DNA from 3 places in the Vibrio pomeroyi genome. Region 3 is predicted to be linked to each of the others. Evidence: predicted binding sites of a transcription regulator. Region 3 holds the regulator's gene; each other region holds the start of a gene.
The links. The regulator MetJ, encoded in region 3, represses methionine synthesis genes. The targets are predictions, from matches to a motif close to TTAGACNTNTANANGTCTAA.
Positions count from the first base shown of each region.

Region 1: the regulator MetJ is predicted to act here: its motif matches at 4,002-4,021, upstream of metK (methionine adenosyltransferase).
Region 2: the regulator MetJ is predicted to act here: its motif matches at 3,896-3,915, upstream of metH (methionine synthase).

Region 1 covers NZ_AP025506.1:3,161,466-3,168,261, forward strand. Annotated here, with positions in the region: gene OCV12_RS13815 (phosphoglycerate kinase) at 1-330, opposite strand, end outside; gene epd (erythrose-4-phosphate dehydrogenase) at 497-1,546, opposite strand; gene tkt (transketolase) at 1,761-3,755, opposite strand; gene metK (methionine adenosyltransferase) at 4,114-5,268, shown strand; gene OCV12_RS13835 (DUF2189 domain-containing protein) at 5,637-6,434, shown strand; gene OCV12_RS13840 (SprT family zinc-dependent metalloprotease) at 6,514-6,796, shown strand, end outside.
Region 2 covers NZ_AP025506.1:298,024-304,819, forward strand. Annotated here, with positions in the region: rRNA gene OCV12_RS01400 (23S ribosomal RNA) at 1-1,241, shown strand, start outside; rRNA gene rrf (5S ribosomal RNA) at 1,335-1,450, shown strand; tRNA gene OCV12_RS01410 (tRNA-Asp) at 1,496-1,572, shown strand; tRNA gene OCV12_RS01415 (tRNA-Trp) at 1,633-1,709, shown strand; gene OCV12_RS01420 (cation:proton antiporter) at 2,515-3,795, opposite strand; gene metH (methionine synthase) at 3,964-6,796, shown strand, end outside.
Region 3 covers NZ_AP025506.1:3,352,184-3,358,979, reverse strand. Annotated here, with positions in the region: gene OCV12_RS14905 (malic enzyme-like NAD(P)-binding protein) at 159-1,448, shown strand; gene metJ (met regulon transcriptional regulator MetJ) at 1,622-1,942, opposite strand; gene OCV12_RS14895 (O-succinylhomoserine (thiol)-lyase) at 2,151-3,332, shown strand; gene OCV12_RS14890 (bifunctional aspartate kinase/homoserine dehydrogenase II) at 3,335-5,746, shown strand; gene metF (methylenetetrahydrofolate reductase) at 6,023-6,796, shown strand, end outside.

The DNA of each region.
Region 1 (6,796 bases), 190 kb from region 3:
TTCAAGAACAACTAGTTCACCAGCGTTTAGCTCTAGGCCGTTTAGGTAATCTTTAGCTAGTTTAACTTCGCAATCTAGTGCGTCGTTTAGGTAGTTAACTACAGGAGCTAGAGAGAACTCTTCGTTGTATTCGCCTTCAGTAGGACGACCAAGGTGAGAAGTAACCATTACTTTTGCACCAGCTTCTAGGCAAAGCTTGATAGTTGGTAGAGATGCTAGGATACGTGCATCTGAAGTTACTTTACCGTCTTTTACTGGTACGTTTAGGTCAGCACGGATAAATACGCGTTTACCTGCAAGTTCCAGGTCAGTCATCTTGATCACAGACATGATTTGTCCTCTCAAATTTAAATAAAAATAAAGTTTTGGAAACTCAGCAACCCTGCTAAGCCTATAAATTATTCAACTGGTAATTCTTTAACTACTATTAATATGTGGACACTTAGCATTTATTTCAAGCTAAAAAATAAATAATCCGCACATTTGCTTCTAGGTCTTACTTCTTGCCTTCAGAAGCTTGCATTGCGAGAACCGTATCCAGCATTCGGTTCGCAAAGCCCCATTCATTGTCACACCACACTAGCATTTTTACTAAGTGGCCGTTGCTCACTCGAGTTTGTGAACCATCGACGATTGCGCTATGGGGATCGTGATTAAAGTCGATGGAAACGAGCGGCGCTTCAGTATAGTCAACTATATTGTGTAATGTACACTGGGACGCATTAACAATGGTTTGATTTACGTCATTAACTTTCACATTTGTATTAATTGTGACACTTAAATCCATCGCTGTTACGTTTACCGTTGGTACACGCACAGATATCGCTTCGAACTTGTTAGAAAATTTCGGGAAGATTCTTTCAATACCTTTATGCAATTTGGTATCGACAGGAATGATGGATTGGCTCGCAGCTCGAGTACGACGAAGGTCGCTGTGGTACGCATCGATCACTTGCTGATCATTCATTGAAGAGTGAATCGTTGTGATGGTACCGGATTCGATGCCAAAGGCGTCATCAAGAACCTTAATGATAGGAACAATACAGTTGGTGGTACATGAACCGTTGGAAACGATTCGGTGGTCAGCTTCGATGGTATCGTGATTCACGCCATAGATAATGGTGTTATCAAGGTCGTTCGCACCAGGATGTGAAAACAGCACCTTTTTCGCCCCAGCAGCAATATGTGCTAGGCCGTCAGCTCGGCAACCGTAAACACCGGTACAATCGAGTACAATATCCACCTCAAGGTCACGCCAAGGCAACAACTCGATATCAGCAAGGTGCAAGATACGAATAGTGTCGAAGTCACCTTTATCTTCCGCACCAATGCCATGATGGACATAGATGTGCTCTTGGTCGTTGGAGATCTTCTTACCGAAGCGGCCGTGACTGGTGTCGTACTGCAATAGGTGAGCCATAGCGTCAGGCTGAGCAAGCTCATTGACAGCTACTACTTTGATTTGTTGGCTTTTGCCACTTTCATAAACAGCGCGTAATACATTACGCCCTATTCTTCCAAATCCGTTTATCGCGACTTTTAGCATAGTTCCGTACATCTAACCAAAATTTCGTGCAACAGATGATAACTGAATCCTACCCAAAAGGCATTACTTGAATAACTCAGCCTACTTAGGACAGATTGATCTGCTGCGTATAAAGATGAGTCTAGGAGAAAACAAATCCCAGATACAAAAAACCGAGCTCAGCGCTCGGTTTTTTCTTTCATTTAACTGTTAGCACAAGGCCATCAGTCAATGATTAAGCAAGAAGCTCTTTCGCTGTGTTTACTACGTTTTCAGTAGTGAAACCGAACATCTTGAATAGCTCGCCTGCTGGTGCAGATTCGCCGAACGTTGTCATACCGATGATCTTGCCACCGAAACCTACGTACTTGTACCAGAAGTCAGCGATACCAGCTTCTACTGCGATACGAGCAGTAACGTCAGATGGAAGTACAGACTCACGGTATTCAGCGTCTTGCTTGTCGAACGCGTCAGTTGCAGGCATAGATACTACGCGTACAGCTTTACCTTCAGCGGTTAGTTGTGCAGCAGCTTCAACTGCAAGCTCAACTTCAGAACCTGTTGCAATGATGATTAGCTCTGGCTTGCCTTCACAATCTTTCAGGATGTAACCACCCTTAGCGATGTTAGCGACTTGCTCAGCGTTACGATCTTGTTGTGCAAGGTTTTGACGAGAGAAGATTAGAGATGAAGGACCATCTTTACGCTCAATAGCCAGTTTCCAAGCGACTGCAGATTCAACTTGGTCACATGGACGCCATGTGCTCATGTTTGGAGTCAAACGTAGAGATGCGATCTGCTCAACCGGTTGGTGAGTAGGACCATCTTCACCAAGACCAATAGAGTCGTGCGTGTAAACTTGGATGTTCTGAACTTTCATCAGAGCAGCCATACGCATTGCGTTACGCGCGTATTCCATGAACATTAGGAAAGTAGCGCCGTATGGTACGAAACCACCGTGCAGAGCGATACCGTTCATGATAGCCGTCATACCGAATTCACGTACGCCGTAGTGGATGTAGTTACCAGAGAAGTCAGTTGCTTCAAGAGACTTAGAACCAGACCACATAGTTAGGTTAGAAGGCGCAAGGTCAGCAGAGCCGCCCATGAATTCTGGAAGCATTTGACCAAACGCTTCTAGTGCGTTTTGAGATGCTTTACGTGAAGCGATGTTTGCTGGGTTAGCTTGAAGATCAGCAATGATTGCATTTGCTTTTTCTTCCCACTCAGCTGGAAGTTCACCGTTAGTACGACGTTTGAATTCTGCTGCTAGCTCTGGGTAAGCCGCTGCGTATGCGTCAAATTTAGCATTCCACGCTGCTTCTTTCGCTGCGCCTGCTTCTTTCGCATTCCACTCAGCTGCGATATCAGCTGGGATTTCGAAAGGACCGTGCTCCCAACCAAGTGCAGCTTTAGTTGCTGTGATTTCATCAGCGCCTAGTGGAGCACCGTGACAGTCGTGCGTACCCGCTTTGTTTGGAGAACCAAAACCGATGATAGTTTTAGTACAGATAAGCGTTGGACGAGGATCCGCTTTAGCCGCTTCAATCGCAGCGTTAATAGCATCAGAATCGTGACCGTCTACCGCTGGGATTACGTGCCAGCCGTATGCTTCAAAACGCTTAGGTGTATCGTCCGAGAACCAACCTTCAACTTCACCATCGATAGAAATGCCGTTGTCATCCCAGAAAGCTACCAGTTTACCTAGACCTAGCGTACCTGCTAGAGAACATGCTTCGTGAGAGATACCCTCCATCAGACAGCCATCACCCATGAATGCATAAGTGTAGTGGTCTACGATGTCGTGGCCTTCTTTGTTGAACTGTGCAGCCAGTGCTTTCTCAGCCATTGCCATACCAACAGCGTTAGTGATGCCTTGACCTAGAGGACCAGTAGTTGTCTCGATACCAGGAGCGTAACCGTACTCTGGGTGACCTGGAGTCTTAGAGTGAAGTTGACGGAAGTTTTTAAGGTCTTCAATTGAAAGCTCGTAACCTGCAAGGTGAAGCAGAGAGTAAATCAGCATTGAACCGTGGCCGTTAGACAGGATAAAACGGTCGCGGTCAGCCCACTCTGGGTTTGCTGGGTTGTGGTTCAAGTGGCCACGCCAAAGAACTTCAGCGATGTCAGCCATGCCCATAGGTGCGCCTGGGTGGCCTGAATTTGCTTGTTGAACACCGTCCATGCTAAGTGCGCGGATTGCATTGGCTAGATCTTTACGAGAAGGCATGTCTGCTCCTGGATACATAAGCGATTTAAAAAAGAGATTGATGCTAAAGTTTTCATTTTTATTAGCGCGGGTATTCTCTCAAACGACTATAGCGACTGCAAACGTTTTACTGGCATTTTAACGGTCATTTTTCGCAATTTTCGATCATTTACATCACTTAGCAACGGCTTATCTCAAACGATACGCAAACGTTTAGTTATGACATATCATAAAAAAGAGCTTGTAATTCGACCGCTGGAATTTAGAATAGCCGTCTAGATGTAGAAACACCTACAAAATATACTGTATTTAATGGCGGCGCTTCCTAGCTTGCGACGCCATAAAACTATTTACACCAAAACCTAAAAGTGGAGCTCTCATGGCTAAGCACCTATTCACTTCTGAATCTGTTTCAGAAGGCCATCCAGATAAAATTGCAGACCAAATCTCTGATGCTGTTCTTGATGCCATCTTGGAACAAGATCCAAAAGCACGTGTTGCTTGTGAGACTTACGTAAAAACCGGCATGGTTATGGTTGGCGGTGAAGTAACAACGTCTGCATGGGTTGATATCGAAGAAATCACTCGTGAAACAGTACGTGAAATTGGTTACGTTCATTCTGATATGGGCTTTGACGCTGACTCTTGTGCTGTTCTAAACACAATTGGTAAGCAGTCTCCAGACATCAACCAAGGTGTTGATAAAGCAGACCCTAAAGAGCAAGGCGCTGGCGACCAAGGCATCATGTTTGGTTACGCAACTAACGAAACGCCAATCCTAATGCCAGCTCCAATTACTTACTCTCACCTTCTTGTTAAGAAGCAAGCTGAAGTACGTAAGAGCGGCAAACTTGACTTCCTTCGCCCAGATGCGAAATCTCAAGTAACATTCCAGTACGACCAAGGTAAGATCGTTGGTATCGATGCTGTTGTTCTTTCTACTCAACACTGTGATTCAGTAACAACTCCGGATCTACGTGAAGCAGTAATGGAAGAGATCATCAAGCCAGTACTTCCTTCTGAGTGGATCAACAAAGACACTAACTTCTTCATCAACCCAACAGGCCGTTTCGTAATCGGTGGACCAATGGGTGACTGTGGTCTAACAGGTCGTAAGATCATCGTTGATACCTACGGCGGCGCAGCTCGTCACGGTGGCGGTGCTTTCTCTGGTAAAGATCCATCAAAAGTTGACCGTTCTGCAGCTTACGCAGCACGTTACGTTGCGAAAAACATCGTTGCTGCTGGCATGGCTGACCGTTGTGAGATTCAACTGTCTTACGCTATCGGTGTTGCAGATCCAACATCTATCATGGTTGAAACGTTTGGTACTGAGAAAGTAGCTCACGAAATCATCATTGAAGCTGTTCGTCAAAACTTCGACCTACGTCCATACGGTCTTCAAGAAATGCTGAACCTTCTTCAGCCTATCTACAAGCAGACTGCAGCATACGGTCACTTCGGTCGTGAAGAGTTCCCTTGGGAAGCGACTGACAAAGCAGCAATCCTTGCAGACTTCGCTGGCCTAAAATAATTTAGCCACTGCGATTTGTTTCTTTAAAGCCCTTACTGCTTAGTAAGGGCTTTATTTTTATGTACTTACCAAACTTTTACTCGCAACACCCTTCTTTCACGCCCTTCTTTACCGTTAACCACTAAGTATAAAAAGCCGCCGATAATTTGTGTTTTCTAACACTACTGACAATAGTTAAGGTAACTCCTAGGCGATCAAGCTCACATTTAACTTAAATTAATTCAGTCTGATAACGCTCGTTAAATGCACGCTAGAACAAAAACTGGGATGACAAAGAGCAATTTAGCTCAACACCATAACTCTCACAAAAGCCACACCGATGAGCCTTATGGAATTATAACTAGGACGTTATTTAACTAGGGGGATCTATGCCTCGTACCGCGCACCCATCCGAACTGAACGATAAAAAACACAAGGTCAGCGATAAGGATTACGCTCGTACCATTCCTTGCAACCAAATCAGTATTTCCGCACCCTTTCATTGGTTGTCGCTTGCTCTGCATGACTTAGTAAGAATGCCATTAATCAGCGCATTTTACGGTTTGTGCTTTATGGGAGCGGCAATCGCCATAGTTCAACTTGTCCAATGGCAAGGAACACACTTGGTGGTGATGCCAAGCTTGATTGTGTACATGCTAATAGGACCTTTTCTTGCTCTGGGCTTGTATGACGCAGCCTGGGAAAGAGAAAAAGGACACAACGCCAGCCTACTCCACTCCATGAAAGCCATCACTCGCAACTCAACCCATCAATGGGCTTTTGCGATTGTCTTAATGGTCGCGATGATATTTTGGATGCGTATCGCCGCTCTGTTGCATGCTTTGTATCCATCTGTACAAGGTGCGCCACTGGCCGAGTTTGCGCCCTTCTTGATCACGGGGTCTGTGATTGGATTCGTTATCGCTAGCCTAATCTTCAGCATCTCAGCGTTTTCTATCCCATTGATGATGGAGAGACGCGTGGATGTGATGAGCGCGATCTTTACTAGCTTCAATGCCGTGAAATCCAATATCCCAGCAATGGTGGTGTGGGCAAGTATTATTTGTGCCGGTATTCTGGTGGGCTTCGCGACCTACGGCATTGGTATGATCGTCACCATGCCACTACTTGGTTATGGTACATGGCATGCCTACCACGAAATCATTAAGAAGAATCACCACCTATAAATTATCGCCAGAATAACGAGCAATGTTATGATGAGGCCTTAGCTTAAACGCTGAGGCCTTTTTTTGGAGTTAACAACGTTTGTCTTACACCCCGCAACAACATCGAGCAAATAAGAAGTTGGCCGAGTGCCTAGCTATCGCTAATCAACATTTCTCTCGTGAATTCCCATGCCCAACCATTACTTACAAGTTAAGAGGCAAAGCTGCGGGAAAGGCCTACCTTCAGCTCAATGAAATTAAGCTTAACCATGTACTCTTCGCCGAGAATGAAGATGCCTTCATTAACGAGGTGGTGCCTCATGAACTGGCACATCTGATCACACATCAAGTATTTGGACGAGTGAGACCTCACGGGAATGAGT
Region 2 (6,796 bases), 580 kb from region 3:
AGGAACTAGGCAAAATGGTACCGTAACTTCGGGAGAAGGTACGCTCTTATCAGTGAAGTCCCTTGCGGATGGAGCAGACGAGAGTCGCAGATACCAGGTGGCTGCAACTGTTTATTAAAAACACAGCACTGTGCAAAATCGTAAGATGACGTATACGGTGTGACGCCTGCCCGGTGCCGGAAGGTTAATTGATGGGGTTAGACTTCGGTCGAAGCTCTTGATCGAAGCCCCGGTAAACGGCGGCCGTAACTATAACGGTCCTAAGGTAGCGAAATTCCTTGTCGGGTAAGTTCCGACCTGCACGAATGGCGTAATGATGGCCACGCTGTCTCCACCCGAGACTCAGTGAAATTGAAATCGCTGTGAAGATGCAGTGTACCCGCGGCTAGACGGAAAGACCCCGTGAACCTTTACTACAGCTTGGCACTGAACATTGAACCTACATGTGTAGGATAGGTGGGAGACTTTGAAACCGCGTCGCTAGATGTGGTGGAGTCGTCCTTGAAATACCACCCTTGTAGTTTTGATGTTCTAACGTTGGTCCCTGAATCGGGATTACGGACAGTGCCTGGTGGGTAGTTTGACTGGGGCGGTCTCCTCCCAAAGAGTAACGGAGGAGCACGAAGGTGGGCTAAACACGGTTGGACATCGTGTGGTTAGTGCAATGGCATAAGCCCGCTTGACTGCGAGAATGACAATTCGAGCAGGTGCGAAAGCAGGTCATAGTGATCCGGTGGTTCTGAATGGAAGGGCCATCGCTCAACGGATAAAAGGTACTCCGGGGATAACAGGCTGATACCGCCCAAGAGTTCATATCGACGGCGGTGTTTGGCACCTCGATGTCGGCTCATCACATCCTGGGGCTGAAGTCGGTCCCAAGGGTATGGCTGTTCGCCATTTAAAGTGGTACGCGAGCTGGGTTTAGAACGTCGTGAGACAGTTCGGTCCCTATCTGCCGTGGGCGTTGGAAAATTGAAGGGGGCTGCTCCTAGTACGAGAGGACCGGAGTGGACGAACCTCTGGTGTTCGGGTTGTCATGCCAATGGCATTGCCCGGTAGCTAAGTTCGGAATCGATAACCGCTGAAAGCATCTAAGCGGGAAGCGAGCCCTGAGATGAGTTTTCCCTGACGCTATAAGCGTCCTTAAGGGTTGTTCAAGACTAGAACGTTGATAGGCAGGGTGTGTAAGTGCTGCGAGGCATTGAGCTAACCTGTACTAATTGCCCGTGAGGCTTAACCATACAACACCCAAGGGGTTTTGTGGACTCAAAGACAGACCTTGAATGAGTTTGAAGAGTTACTTTTAAATACAGTTTTCCGAATTTTAAAATTTGCTTGGCGACCATAGCATTGTGGACCCACCTGATTCCATGCCGAACTCAGAAGTGAAACACAATAGCGCCGATGGTAGTGTGGGGCTTCCCCATGTGAGAGTAGGACATCGCCAGGCTTTAAATTATGAACGACTTGTCAGCGACGACAAGTAGTCCACTGCGGAGTGGTAGTTCAGTTGGTTAGAATACCGGCCTGTCACGCCGGGGGTCGCGGGTTCGAGTCCCGTCCACTCCGCCACTTATTCGATAACCTCGCCTAGTGCGAGGTTTTTTCGAATCTGAAGTAAGATAAAGTTTTAGGGGTGTAGCTCCAATTGGCAGAGCAGCGGATTCCAAATCCGCGTGTTGGGAGTTCGAATCTCTCCACCCCTGCCATATTTAAGGCTCTAGCATTTATGCTAGAGCCTTTTTGCTTTTTGAATCTAATACATTTTCAGAGCAGCGAATTCCCCGACTTACCCAAATAGCGCGTATTGGGAGTCTAAACTTCCACCCCTGCCGTATCTAAAACCTCAGCAGAAATATTGAGGCTTTTTTGTATCTGGTATTTTTTTCAAAATGGTTTGGGATTACCCTTAACCTTTTTAGAGCTATACCGCAGAAGCTACAGCGGTATAGCTAGCAAAACTCGAAAGCGAATATCTTAGCTTCTTGGCGTTGATCTAATGGAGTAAATCTAATTAACACCATGCAACTCTAATCCTTTGAGTAGTCGATAGCCGGATAATTAGGCTGACCTCTTCTTTTTTGATGTATCACCTGCTTTAGCTAGCTTAAATTGTCGTTACTCTCCCCCCTAACTCTAAAATGATTTGCTCCTCACTCGTTTATCACCACTTTTACTTAATTTGAAATTACTGGTTTAGGTTGCTGACAGTCATTTAGTCTATTAGCCCTAATATCTATATTTTTTTAGTTTTGGGTTCTATCAAAGCGAATTATAGGCAACGAGCTTAGCTGCTTTAAAGCTTGTTTAGTTAGTACTCTCGCGCAGTTTATGATTTGGGAATACAGAGAAGTCATGATTGAATTGAGTTAGCTCTTCTTGGCCAAAAGAAAATAGAAGACTGTGAGAATTTTGAAGCAAAATAAGACGGGTATGGTGACTTGAGAGAAGGGTGATAAATGGATATAAAAAAGGCCGCTTAAGTAAGCGGCCTATGTTCACAAATTCGGAGTGTTAATCTAACTCTTTCTCGGCTTGTTTCGCTTTCTCTATCATAGGAGTAATTGTTGAGCCTTGAACCAGAATCGAGAACACCACGACGGCATAGGTCATGACAAGGATGATCTCTTTTACATCGATGAGCTTATCTTCAATCACCCAGATACCTGATGGTATTGAGAGTGCCATGGCTAGTGCTAAGCCACCGCGTAAGCCGCCCCAAGTTAGAATCTTAATCGACCATGGGTTGTACGTTCTAAAGCGTTTGAATCCGATATAGGACAAGAAAACACTTAGGTAGCGCGCACTCAATACTAGAGGAACTGCGAATGCCATTAAAATCCAGTCTTCTTGGTGGAATTTGAACAGCAGCATCGACATACCGATCAATAAGAATAGTACGCCATTTAAGAACTCATCTATCAACTCCCAGAAGTGGTCTAGGTGATCCTCACTTTCTTTAGAGAATCCGATAAAGCGCGTCCAGTTACCAATCATAATACCTGATACCACCATCGCTAATGGACCTGACACATGTAGAACTTCTGCGAAGGCATAACCGGCCGTCGGGATGCCGATGGTTAGCAGTAATTCCATCGAGTGGTCATCGGTGTTACTGATCAGATAATGGAATATCAAACCTAAAGCAAATCCGTAGACGATACCGCCAATAGCCTCTTGGACGAATAACATTGTCACACTGCCTACTGTCGGCGCCTCTGTACCAAACGCAATGGTGAACAAAGTTACGAAGATAACTAAACCAAAGCCATCATTAAATAGAGACTCTCCTTCGATTTGAGTTGAGATTCGTCTTGGAGCGTCAAGTTTCTTCACTATCGCTAACACTGCTATTGGATCGGTAGGAGAGATTAGAGAACCAAAGAGTAAGCAATAAATCAGATCAAATTGAATACCGATGAACTGACAGAATCCATAGAGCACAAAGCCGATAAAGAATGTTGAAAACAGCGTAGCGCCAAGTGCGAGTACCGTTATTTCCCACTTCTGGTCTTTTAGATTCGGTAATTTAATCCCCAACCCGCCAGCAAAAAGCAGGAAGCCAAGTATTCCTTTGAGTAGGAAGTCTTCAAAGTTGATACTGGCAACGGTTTCTGAGGCGATGTCAGCCAGTTGGAACCAATTGTTTTGTCCTGCAATGATAATCAATAGAGACAGCATCATTGAGCCAGCAGTGATGGCGATGGTTGTCTGCATTTTACCAATTTTGGTATTCACGAAAGCAATGAGCATTGCCGCTGCGGATAAGAAACATAAGGTGTAATAGACCGACATTGGGATTCCAACATGTAACAAAGTATGAGTGTGAATTTTCGTTGTCTCATGCTCAAATAGCAAACATTTTTTTGTCATGAGTCGGTAATCAATTTCCTTTTTAGACGTCTAGACTCCTTTTTAATGTGTGATAGGATGGAAGGATAATTAAAGGAATGAGGTTGTACCGTGGGAAGTAATGTAAGGCAAAAGATTGACGCTCTGTTGAAGCAACGAATTTTACTGATTGATGGTGGCATGGGCACCATGATTCAGGACTATAAATTGGAAGAGCAAGACTATCGTGGTGAACGCTTTGCTGATTGGCATAGTGACCTAAAAGGTAACAATGACCTTTTAGTGCTGACACAACCTCAGCTTATCAAAGATATCCATTCACAATATTTGGAAGCTGGGGCTGACATCCTCGAAACCAATACCTTTAACGCTACAACCATTGCTATGGCCGACTATGATATGGAAAGTCTTAGTGAAGAAATCAACTTTGCTGCCGCCAAGCTTGCCCGTGAAGCTGCTGATGAGTGGACAGCAAAGACCCCAGAAAAACCTCGCTTTGTAGCGGGTGTATTAGGTCCGACTAACCGTACTTGTTCTATCTCTCCAGATGTTAATGATCCGGGTTATCGTAATGTTAGCTTTGATGAGTTGGTCGAAGCATACTCCGAATCGACTCGTGCTCTTATTAAAGGCGGTTCAGATCTAATTCTTATTGAAACTATCTTCGATACACTAAACGCCAAAGCGTGTGCTTTTGCTGTGGAATCTGTTTTCGAAGAAGTGGGTATCACTTTACCTGTAATGATCTCAGGTACCATTACTGATGCATCAGGTCGTACACTTTCAGGTCAAACAACAGAAGCTTTCTACAACGCCCTTCGTCATGTTAAACCTATCTCGTTTGGTTTGAACTGTGCATTAGGCCCTGACGAATTGCGTGAGTATGTCGGTGAGATGTCTCGTATCTCTGAGAGCTATGTTTCTGCTCACCCTAATGCAGGTTTGCCTAACGCATTTGGTGAGTATGATCTTTCACCCGAAGATATGGCTGAACATGTTAAAGAGTGGGCTGAAAGTGGTTTCTTGAATTTGATTGGTGGCTGTTGTGGTACCACGCCAGAGCATATTCGCCAAATGGCGGAAGCGGTTGAAGGTGTTCCCCCTCGTCAGTTGCCCGACCTACCAGTATCGTGTCGTCTATCTGGTTTAGAACCTCTGACCATCGCGAAAGAATCTCTGTTTGTAAACGTTGGTGAACGTACCAATGTTACTGGCTCTGCCCGTTTCAAGCGCTTGATCAAAGAAGAGCTTTACGATGAAGCCTTGAGTGTCGCTCGCGAACAAGTTGAAAATGGCGCTCAGATCATCGATATCAACATGGATGAAGGGATGCTGGACGCTGAAGCGTGCATGGTTAAATTCCTTAATCTATGTGCTTCTGAACCAGAGATTTCAAAAGTACCAGTAATGGTCGACTCTTCAAAATGGGAAGTTATCGAAGCTGGCCTTAAGTGTATTCAGGGTAAAGGTATCGTTAACTCGATCTCTCTGAAAGAAGGCAAAGAGAAGTTCGTAGAGCAAGCCAAGTTAGTTCGTCGTTATGGTGCAGCCGTCATCGTGATGGCTTTTGACGAAGTTGGTCAGGCTGATACTCGAGAACGCAAAGTAGAGATCTGTACTAATGCCTATAACATTCTTGTTGATGAAGTTGGCTTCCCACCTGAAGACATTATCTTTGACCCGAACATTTTCGCGGTTGCGACTGGCATCGATGAGCATAACAACTATGCGGTCGATTTCATCGAAGCTGTGGGAGATATCAAACGCGATCTCCCTCATGCGATGATCTCTGGTGGCGTGTCGAACGTGTCGTTCTCATTCCGTGGCAATAATTATGTTCGTGAAGCAATCCATGCAGTATTCCTATATCACTGTTTTAAGAATGGTATGGATATGGGCATCGTAAACGCTGGTCAGTTAGAAATTTATGATAACGTTCCAGAAGATCTGCGTGATGCTGTTGAAGATGTTGTATTGAACCGTCGTGATGATTCGACGGAACGCTTGCTTGATATGGCAACCGAGTACCTAGAGCGAGCAGTTGGTAAGGTTGAAGATAAATCAGCTTTAGAATGGCGAACTTGGCCTGTCGAGAAGCGCTTAGAGCACTCTTTGGTAAAAGGTATTACCGACTTTATTATTGAAGATACCGAAGAAGCTCGCGTCAATGCCTCTCGTCCTATTGAAGTGATTGAAGGTCCTCTAATGGACGGCATGAACGTTGTAGGTGACCTATTTGGTGAAGGTAAGATGTTCTTACCACAGGTAGTTAAGTCTGCACGTGTAATGAAGCAGGCTGTTGCCCATTTAGAGCCATTCATCAATGCGTCTAAAGAAGTGGGTGCGACTAACGGTAAGATTCTGTTAGCGACCGTTAAAGGCGATGTTCACGATATCGGCAAAAATATCGTTGGCGTGGTTCTGCAGTGTAACAACTACGAAATTATCGACTTAGGTGTGATGGTTTCTTGTGAAAAGATTCTTAAGGTCGCTAAAGAAGAGAACGTCGATATTATTGGCTTATCTGGTTTGATCACGCCATCTCTTGATGAAATGGTACACGTTGCTAAAGAGATGGAAAGACAAGGCTTTAAGCTTCCTCTATTGATTGGTGGCGCGACCACCTCTAAAGCGCACACCGCGGTGAAGATTGAACAAAACTATTCTGAGCCAGTAGTTTACGTAAATAATGCCTCACGTGCTGTAGGTGTTTGTACTTCTCTACTTTCTGATGAATTGAAACCCGCTTTCGTTGAGAAGTTGGATATCGATTATGATCGCGTTCGTGATCAACATAATCGTAAGAAGCCTCGCACTAAGCCTGTGACACTTGAAAAAGCTCGGGCTAATAAAGTGGCGATCGATTGGGATGCTTATACACCACCAGCACCAGCTAAGCCGGGAGTGCACATTTTCAATGACTTCGATGTGGCTACGTTACGTC
Region 3 (6,796 bases):
TCAACAAGCGATAGTAATTTCAACTGCTCACTGGTCTTATTAGTAGTGAAATCTCGTTTTTTAATGAGACAGAGGCTTCAACCACCTAGGAACTTTGAAGTACATCCATTAACATGAACAAGATCCCCCAAATAATAATATCCTAGGAACCTACACCTATGTCTGAAGACAGCAGCCAAGCTCAATCCTCTCAAGAATTATCGCCTCAAGAACAATTCCGTCAGCAAGCTCTTGATTATCATGAGTTCCCGATTCCAGGCAAAATTGCCGTAGAACTGACGAAGCCTGCAAACTCTGCAGAAGACCTAGCACTTGCATACAGCCCAGGCGTGGCTGAGCCTGTTCGCGAGATCGCACAGAACGTTGATAACGTCTATAAGTACACAGGTAAAGGCAACATGGTTGCTGTTATCTCTAACGGTACAGCGATTCTTGGCCTAGGTAACCTTGGTCCTATTGCTTCTAAACCAGTAATGGAAGGCAAAGCGCTACTGTTTAAGCGTTTTGCTGGTTTAGATTCTATCGATATTGAAGTAAAACACCGCACAATCGATGAGTTCGTTGATACAGTTGCGAACATTGCAGATACATTCGGCGGTATTAACCTAGAAGACATCAAAGCACCAGACTGTTTTGAGATTGAACGTCGTCTGATTGAGCGTTGTGATGTACCAGTATTCCACGATGACCAACACGGTACAGCGATTGTAACAGCAGCAGGTATGCTGAACGCGATCGAGCTTCAAGGTAAGAAGCTAGAAGAGTGTAAGATCGTTTGTCTAGGTGCTGGCGCAGCAGCGGTTGCATGTATGGAACTACTGATTAAGTGTGGCGCTCAGCGTGAGAAGATCTACATGCTGGACCGTAAAGGTGTGATCCACACTCGTCGTGACGACCTAAACGAATACAAAGAGCTGTTCGCAAACAACACTGATAAGCGCACGCTTGAAGATGTTATCGAAGGCGCTGATCTATTCTTGGGTGTATCGGGTCCTAACCTGCTTCCAGCTGAAGCACTAACGCTGATGGCTGATAAGCCAGTTGTGTTTGCATGTTCAAACCCAGATCCAGAGATCAAGCCAGAGCTTGCTCACGAAGTTCGTTCTGACCTTATCATGGGTACAGGCCGTAGTGATTACCCTAACCAAGTAAACAACGTACTTTGTTTCCCATTCATTTTCCGTGGTGCACTAGATGTGCGTGCAAGCGAAATTAATGACGAAATGAAGTTGGCGGCGGTTAAAGCGATTCGTGAACTGGCGAAAGAAGAAGTTCCGGCTGAAGTACTGGCAGCGGCGGGTGAAACTGCACTGGAATTTGGTAAAGGCTACATCATTCCTAAGCCAATGGATCCACGTCTACTTCCTCGCGTAGCGAAAGCAGTAGCAGAAGCGGCTGTTGAGTCTGGCGTAGCTCGTATCGAGATGCCTGCTAACTATATGGCTTAATAGCTTTTTATAGCTGCTGCTCTATTGAGCGCAAAAGAATAATAAAACCGACTCATCTGAAGTCGGTTTTTTTATGTCTATCATTCACAGCGCAGTCATAAAAACAATGCACGATGTGATCAATAGGGTTCAGCTAGAGCGAATCAATAATGAAGGCAGTGACTGAGTTGTTTTTATTCTTCGTCAAACGCTTCGAACTCGATACCCATCTCTGTCATCAGTTTTTTCACTTCAGCAGGAATATCGTCTGGGCGGTCTTTACGAAGGTCTTCATCCGTTGGTAGTGGTTGGCCTGTGTACGCATGTAGAAAGGCTTCGCACAGTAGCTCACTGTTTGTTGCATGGCGTAGGTTGTTAATCTGGCGGCGAGTGCGCTCGTCAGTTAGAACCTTTAACACTTTTAGAGGGATAGAAACTGTAATTTTCTTTACTTGTTCGCTTTTCTTTCCATGCTCAGCATATGGGCTTATGTATTCACCATTCCAGTCGGCCATTGCGTACCTTCATCACTTTAGTTGTTAGAATAAATTAATAGTGGTGATTTTAGCGGGATTTACCGCCATAAGCAAAGACATATAGACGTCTAGAAGTGTTGACGTCTCACGTTTATGAAAGTAAAGTGAATAACATATATCTAACACAGCCGCAAAATGCCGACAAGCTGCTGTGATTCTCAGACGCAAAACTTGTAAGGAAGCACCTATGAGCAGCCGGAAGCCAGCAACAATCGCAGTACGTACTGGTATCGAGTCAGACACGCAACACCATGCCGTTGTCCCACCAATTTATCTTTCGACTAACTATGGGTTTCCCGCTTTTGGTGAAGTGCCAAAGTACGATTACACCCGTTCTGGTAACCCCAACCGCGGTTTATTAGAAACGGCACTGTTTGAGCTTGAATCGGGCAAAGGCGCGGTGGTCACTAACTGTGGCACCTCGGCGCTAAACTTATGGGTTTCTGCTTTCTTAGGCGGCGATGATCTTATTATCGCACCACACGACTGCTACGGCGGTACTTACCGTCTGTTTAACACTCGCTCACTCAAAGGTGACTTCAAAGTTCTGTTCGTTGATCAATCGGATCAAACGGCACTGGATGCGGCGATCGCGCTTAAGCCAAAGTTGATCTTAATTGAAACACCATCGAATCCTTTGGTTCGTGTGGTTGATATTGCAGAAACTTGTCGTAAAGCGAAAGAGGTTGGTGCTCTGGTTGCTGTCGACAACACGTTTTTGACACCGGTGTTCCAAAAGCCTTTAGAACTGGGTGCGGATTTTGTTATCCACTCAACCACAAAGTACATCAACGGACACTCGGACGTTATTGGTGGCGTTGTTGTCACCAAAACGGAAGAGCACGCTGAAGAGCTAGCGTGGTGGGGTAACTGTATTGGTGCGACCGGCACACCATTTGATAGCTACATGACTCTACGTGGTATTCGTACGCTAGGTGCGCGTATGCGAGTTCACGAAGAGAGTTCACGTGAAATTCTGGCGTCTCTGCAGCAACAAGATCTCGTCGGCACGATTTACCACCCAAGCCTTCCTGAACATCCGGGTCATGATATCGCGAAGAAGCAGCAGTCTGGCTTTGGCTCAATGCTGAGCTTCGAGTTTGCAGGCTCATTCGAGGCGCTTAAGTACTTTGTTGATAAGTTAGAGCTGTTCTCTTTAGCGGAATCTCTGGGTGGTGTGGAAAGCTTAATCTGCCACCCTGCGTCAATGACTCACCGTGCGATGGGCGAAGAAGCACTGGCAGAGGCGGGCGTTTCTCAACAGTTACTGCGTCTTTCTGTTGGTCTTGAAGATGCAGAAGACTTGATTGATGACCTCAAGCAAGCGTTTGAAAAGACACAAGGCTTTATCGCTGAAGGGGAGGGTTAATAATGGCAACCTTTCGCCAGCTACACAAATTTGGTGGCAGCAGCTTAGCGAATCCTGAGTGTTACCAGCGCGTGGTCAACATTCTTAGAGAATACTCATCAGCCACTGACTTGGTCGTGGTATCGGCAGCGGGTAAAACAACCAACCGCTTGATTGAGTTTGTTGAAGCGCTCGACAAAGATGGTCGTATTGCCCATGAATGTTTGCAAGCACTTCGTCAGTTCCAACTTGAGCTGATTGAAGCACTGCTTGAAGGTGAGTCTGCGGCTCAGCTAACGGCCACCATTCAACAAGAATTTACCGCTTTGGGTGAGCTAACGGCTCCTCTAAGCGAAGCGCAAAAAGCACAAGTGCTAGGACACGGTGAAGTTTGGTCTTCACGTCTATTAGCTGCTTTGTTGTGTCAACATGATTTACAAGCGGTTGCTCAAGATGCACGTGCCTTTTTGCGTGCAGAAGTGGGCGCTCAACCTGAAGTTGACCGCGCACGCTCTTACCCTCTGATTAAAGAAGCTTTGGCGCAGCATGCACATTGCCGCGTGGTGATTACTGGCTTTATGGCTCAAAACACTGAGGGTGAAACGGTTCTACTCGGCCGTAACGGCTCGGATTACTCTGCAACTGTGATTGGAGCATTGGCTGAGGTTGAACGCGTAACGATTTGGAGTGACGTAGCTGGTGTATACAGCGCAGACCCTCGTTTGGTCTCGGATGCGTGTTTATTGCCTCTGCTTCGTCTTGATGAAGCGAGTGAATTAGCTCGTTTAGCGGCTCCAGTGCTTCACAGTCGAACGCTACAGCCTGTGGCTCAAAGTGCTATGGACTTAAGTTTACGCTGCAGCTATCAGCCTGAGGCGGGCTCTACACAGATAGAGCGTGTATTGGCATCGGGTCGTGGCGCAAAAATTATCACATCTTTGGATGAAGTGCTTATCGTGCAGCTGACCTTTGGTCATGGGCATGACTTTGACCGTCTAGAGAGTGAAGTGCTTGAAGGGCTTAAGCGTGCTCAACTCGAGCCGCTTGCTTATGAGCTTGAACCGGATCAGCACTGTTTGCGCCTTGCTTACACAGAAGAGATCGCTGGTGGCGCTTTAGAATATCTACAAGATCACGCGATTGAAGCTGAGATTAAGCTTAAAGAGGGTTTCTCTTTGATTGCTGCCGTGGGTGCTGGCGTGACTAAGAACCCGAACCACTGTTACGGTTTCTACCAACAACTTAAGAGCTCGCCGGTTGAATTCATCTCAGAAGCTAACTCTGGCTTGAGCTTAGTGGCAGTGATTCGCAAGAGTGAAACATCAAGCCTAGTGAAAGGTATTCACTCTCAACTATTCCAAGCGCAGAAGCGTGTTGCGATTGCTTTATGTGGCAAGGGCAATATTGGTTCAAGCTGGTTAAGCCTGTTTGCTGAGCAAAAAGCGGAACTTGAAAAGCGTCGTGGAATGAACTTTGAATTAGTAGCCGTGGTTGATAGCCAAACCTATTGGTTCGATGACCAAGGCATAGATGCGACTTCGGTAGGTAAGCGCTTTGACGACGAAGCGATTGCCAACAATGGTAACGACTGGTTAGAGCGTTTAGGCTCTATTCAAGGTTATGACGAAGCAGTGGTTCTCGATGTGACTGCGAGCCCTGTACTTGCGGCAAAATATCTGCAAATCGCGCAACAAGGCATTCACCTGATTTCGGCGAACAAGGTGGCAGGCTCTGCATCAAGCGAGTACTACCATCAGGTACAAGATGCCTTCGCGAAGATCAGCCGTCATTGGTTGTACAACGCGACTGTCGGTGCCGGCTTACCGATTAACCACACGGTACGTGACTTACGTGAAAGTGGCGATGACATTATTGCGTTGTCTGGCATTTTCTCGGGCACGCTGTCTTGGTTGTTCCAACAGTTTGATGGCACCGTGCCGTTCAGCGAGTTGGTTGACTTAGCATGGCAACAAGGCCTGACTGAACCTGACCCTCGTGCTGACCTAGATGGTTCAGACGTGATGCGTAAGCTGGTGATTCTGGCGCGTGAATCGGGTTTAGACATCGAGCCTGAAAACGTAAAAGTGGAATCATTGGTACCTGAAGAGTTGCAAGATCTGTCGGTAGATGACTTCTTTGATAAGGCTTCTGTGTTAAGCGAAGAGTTGGCTGAGCGTTTAGAGAAAGCGCACTCTCAACAGAAGGTACTGCGTTACGTAGCGCGTTTAGAGAAGAATGGTAAGGCAACCGTAGGCGTTGAAGCCCTATCTAAAGAACACGCCCTAGCAAACTTGCTGCCTTGCGATAACATCTTTGCGATTGAGAGCAAATGGTACAAAGATAATCCATTGGTTATTCGTGGCCCGGGTGCCGGTCGAGAAGTAACGGCAGGTGCAATTCAATCAGACCTAAACAGAATGTCTAGTCTGTTCTGATACTCAGATCAATTGTTTTAGTACGTAAATAGCATACTATTCACTAAGATAAATAAGGCTGAAAGCACGATGTGTTTTTCAGCCTTTTTTCTACATTATTTCTGCTTTGCGAGCCATCTAACTACTTGAGTTTTACTCACGATCTACTTGAGAAAAATTCATAATGGATCTGTTGACATTAAATCGTATTCAATACATTCTACAGACATATAGACGTCTAAACGTCGTTTAAGGATTTGAGATTTTAGTGGTCGCTTTTGCCACAGGGAGAGTAAGATGGGATACACACACGCTAGTCATATCGACGCTTTAAATCAGAATATCGCTGAGCTTTCTGACAACATCAATGTGTCATTTGAGTTTTTTCCACCAAGCAGTGAGAAGATGGAAGAGACCCTGTGGAATTCTGTTCACCGTCTTAAAACACTTCAGCCAAAATTTGTATCAGTAACCTACGGTGCAAACTCGGGTGAACGTGATCGTACCCACTCAATCATTAAAGAAATCAAAAACCAAACAGGTCTAGTCGCAGCGCCACACCTAACGTGTATTGATGCTAGCCGCGAAGAGCTGATTCAAATCGCCGACGATTACTGGGCTAATGGTATCGAGAGCATTGTTGCTCTACGTGGTGATATTCCAGCAGGCGGCGGCGCGCCAGAGATGTACGCATCTGACCTAGTTGAGCTGCTTAAATCTCGTCACGACTTTGATATCTCAGTGGCGGCATTTCCAGAAGTTCACCCTGAAGCAAAAAGCGCTCAATCGGATCTTATTAACCTAAAACGTAAAGTAGATGCCGGTGCTAACCGTGCCATCACTCAGTTCTTCTTTGATGTAGAGAGCTACCTACGCTTTCGTGACCGTTGTGTGGCGGCTGGCGTTGATGTTGAGATTGTACCGGGTATCCTGCCAGTTTCTAACTTCAAGCAAGCATCTCGCTTTGCTGCGATGAACAACGTAAAAGTGCCGGGTTGGATGGCAAAGCAGTTTGAAGGTTTGGATGATGATCCAACGACTCGTCAGCTTGTTGGTGCTAGCCAAGCGATT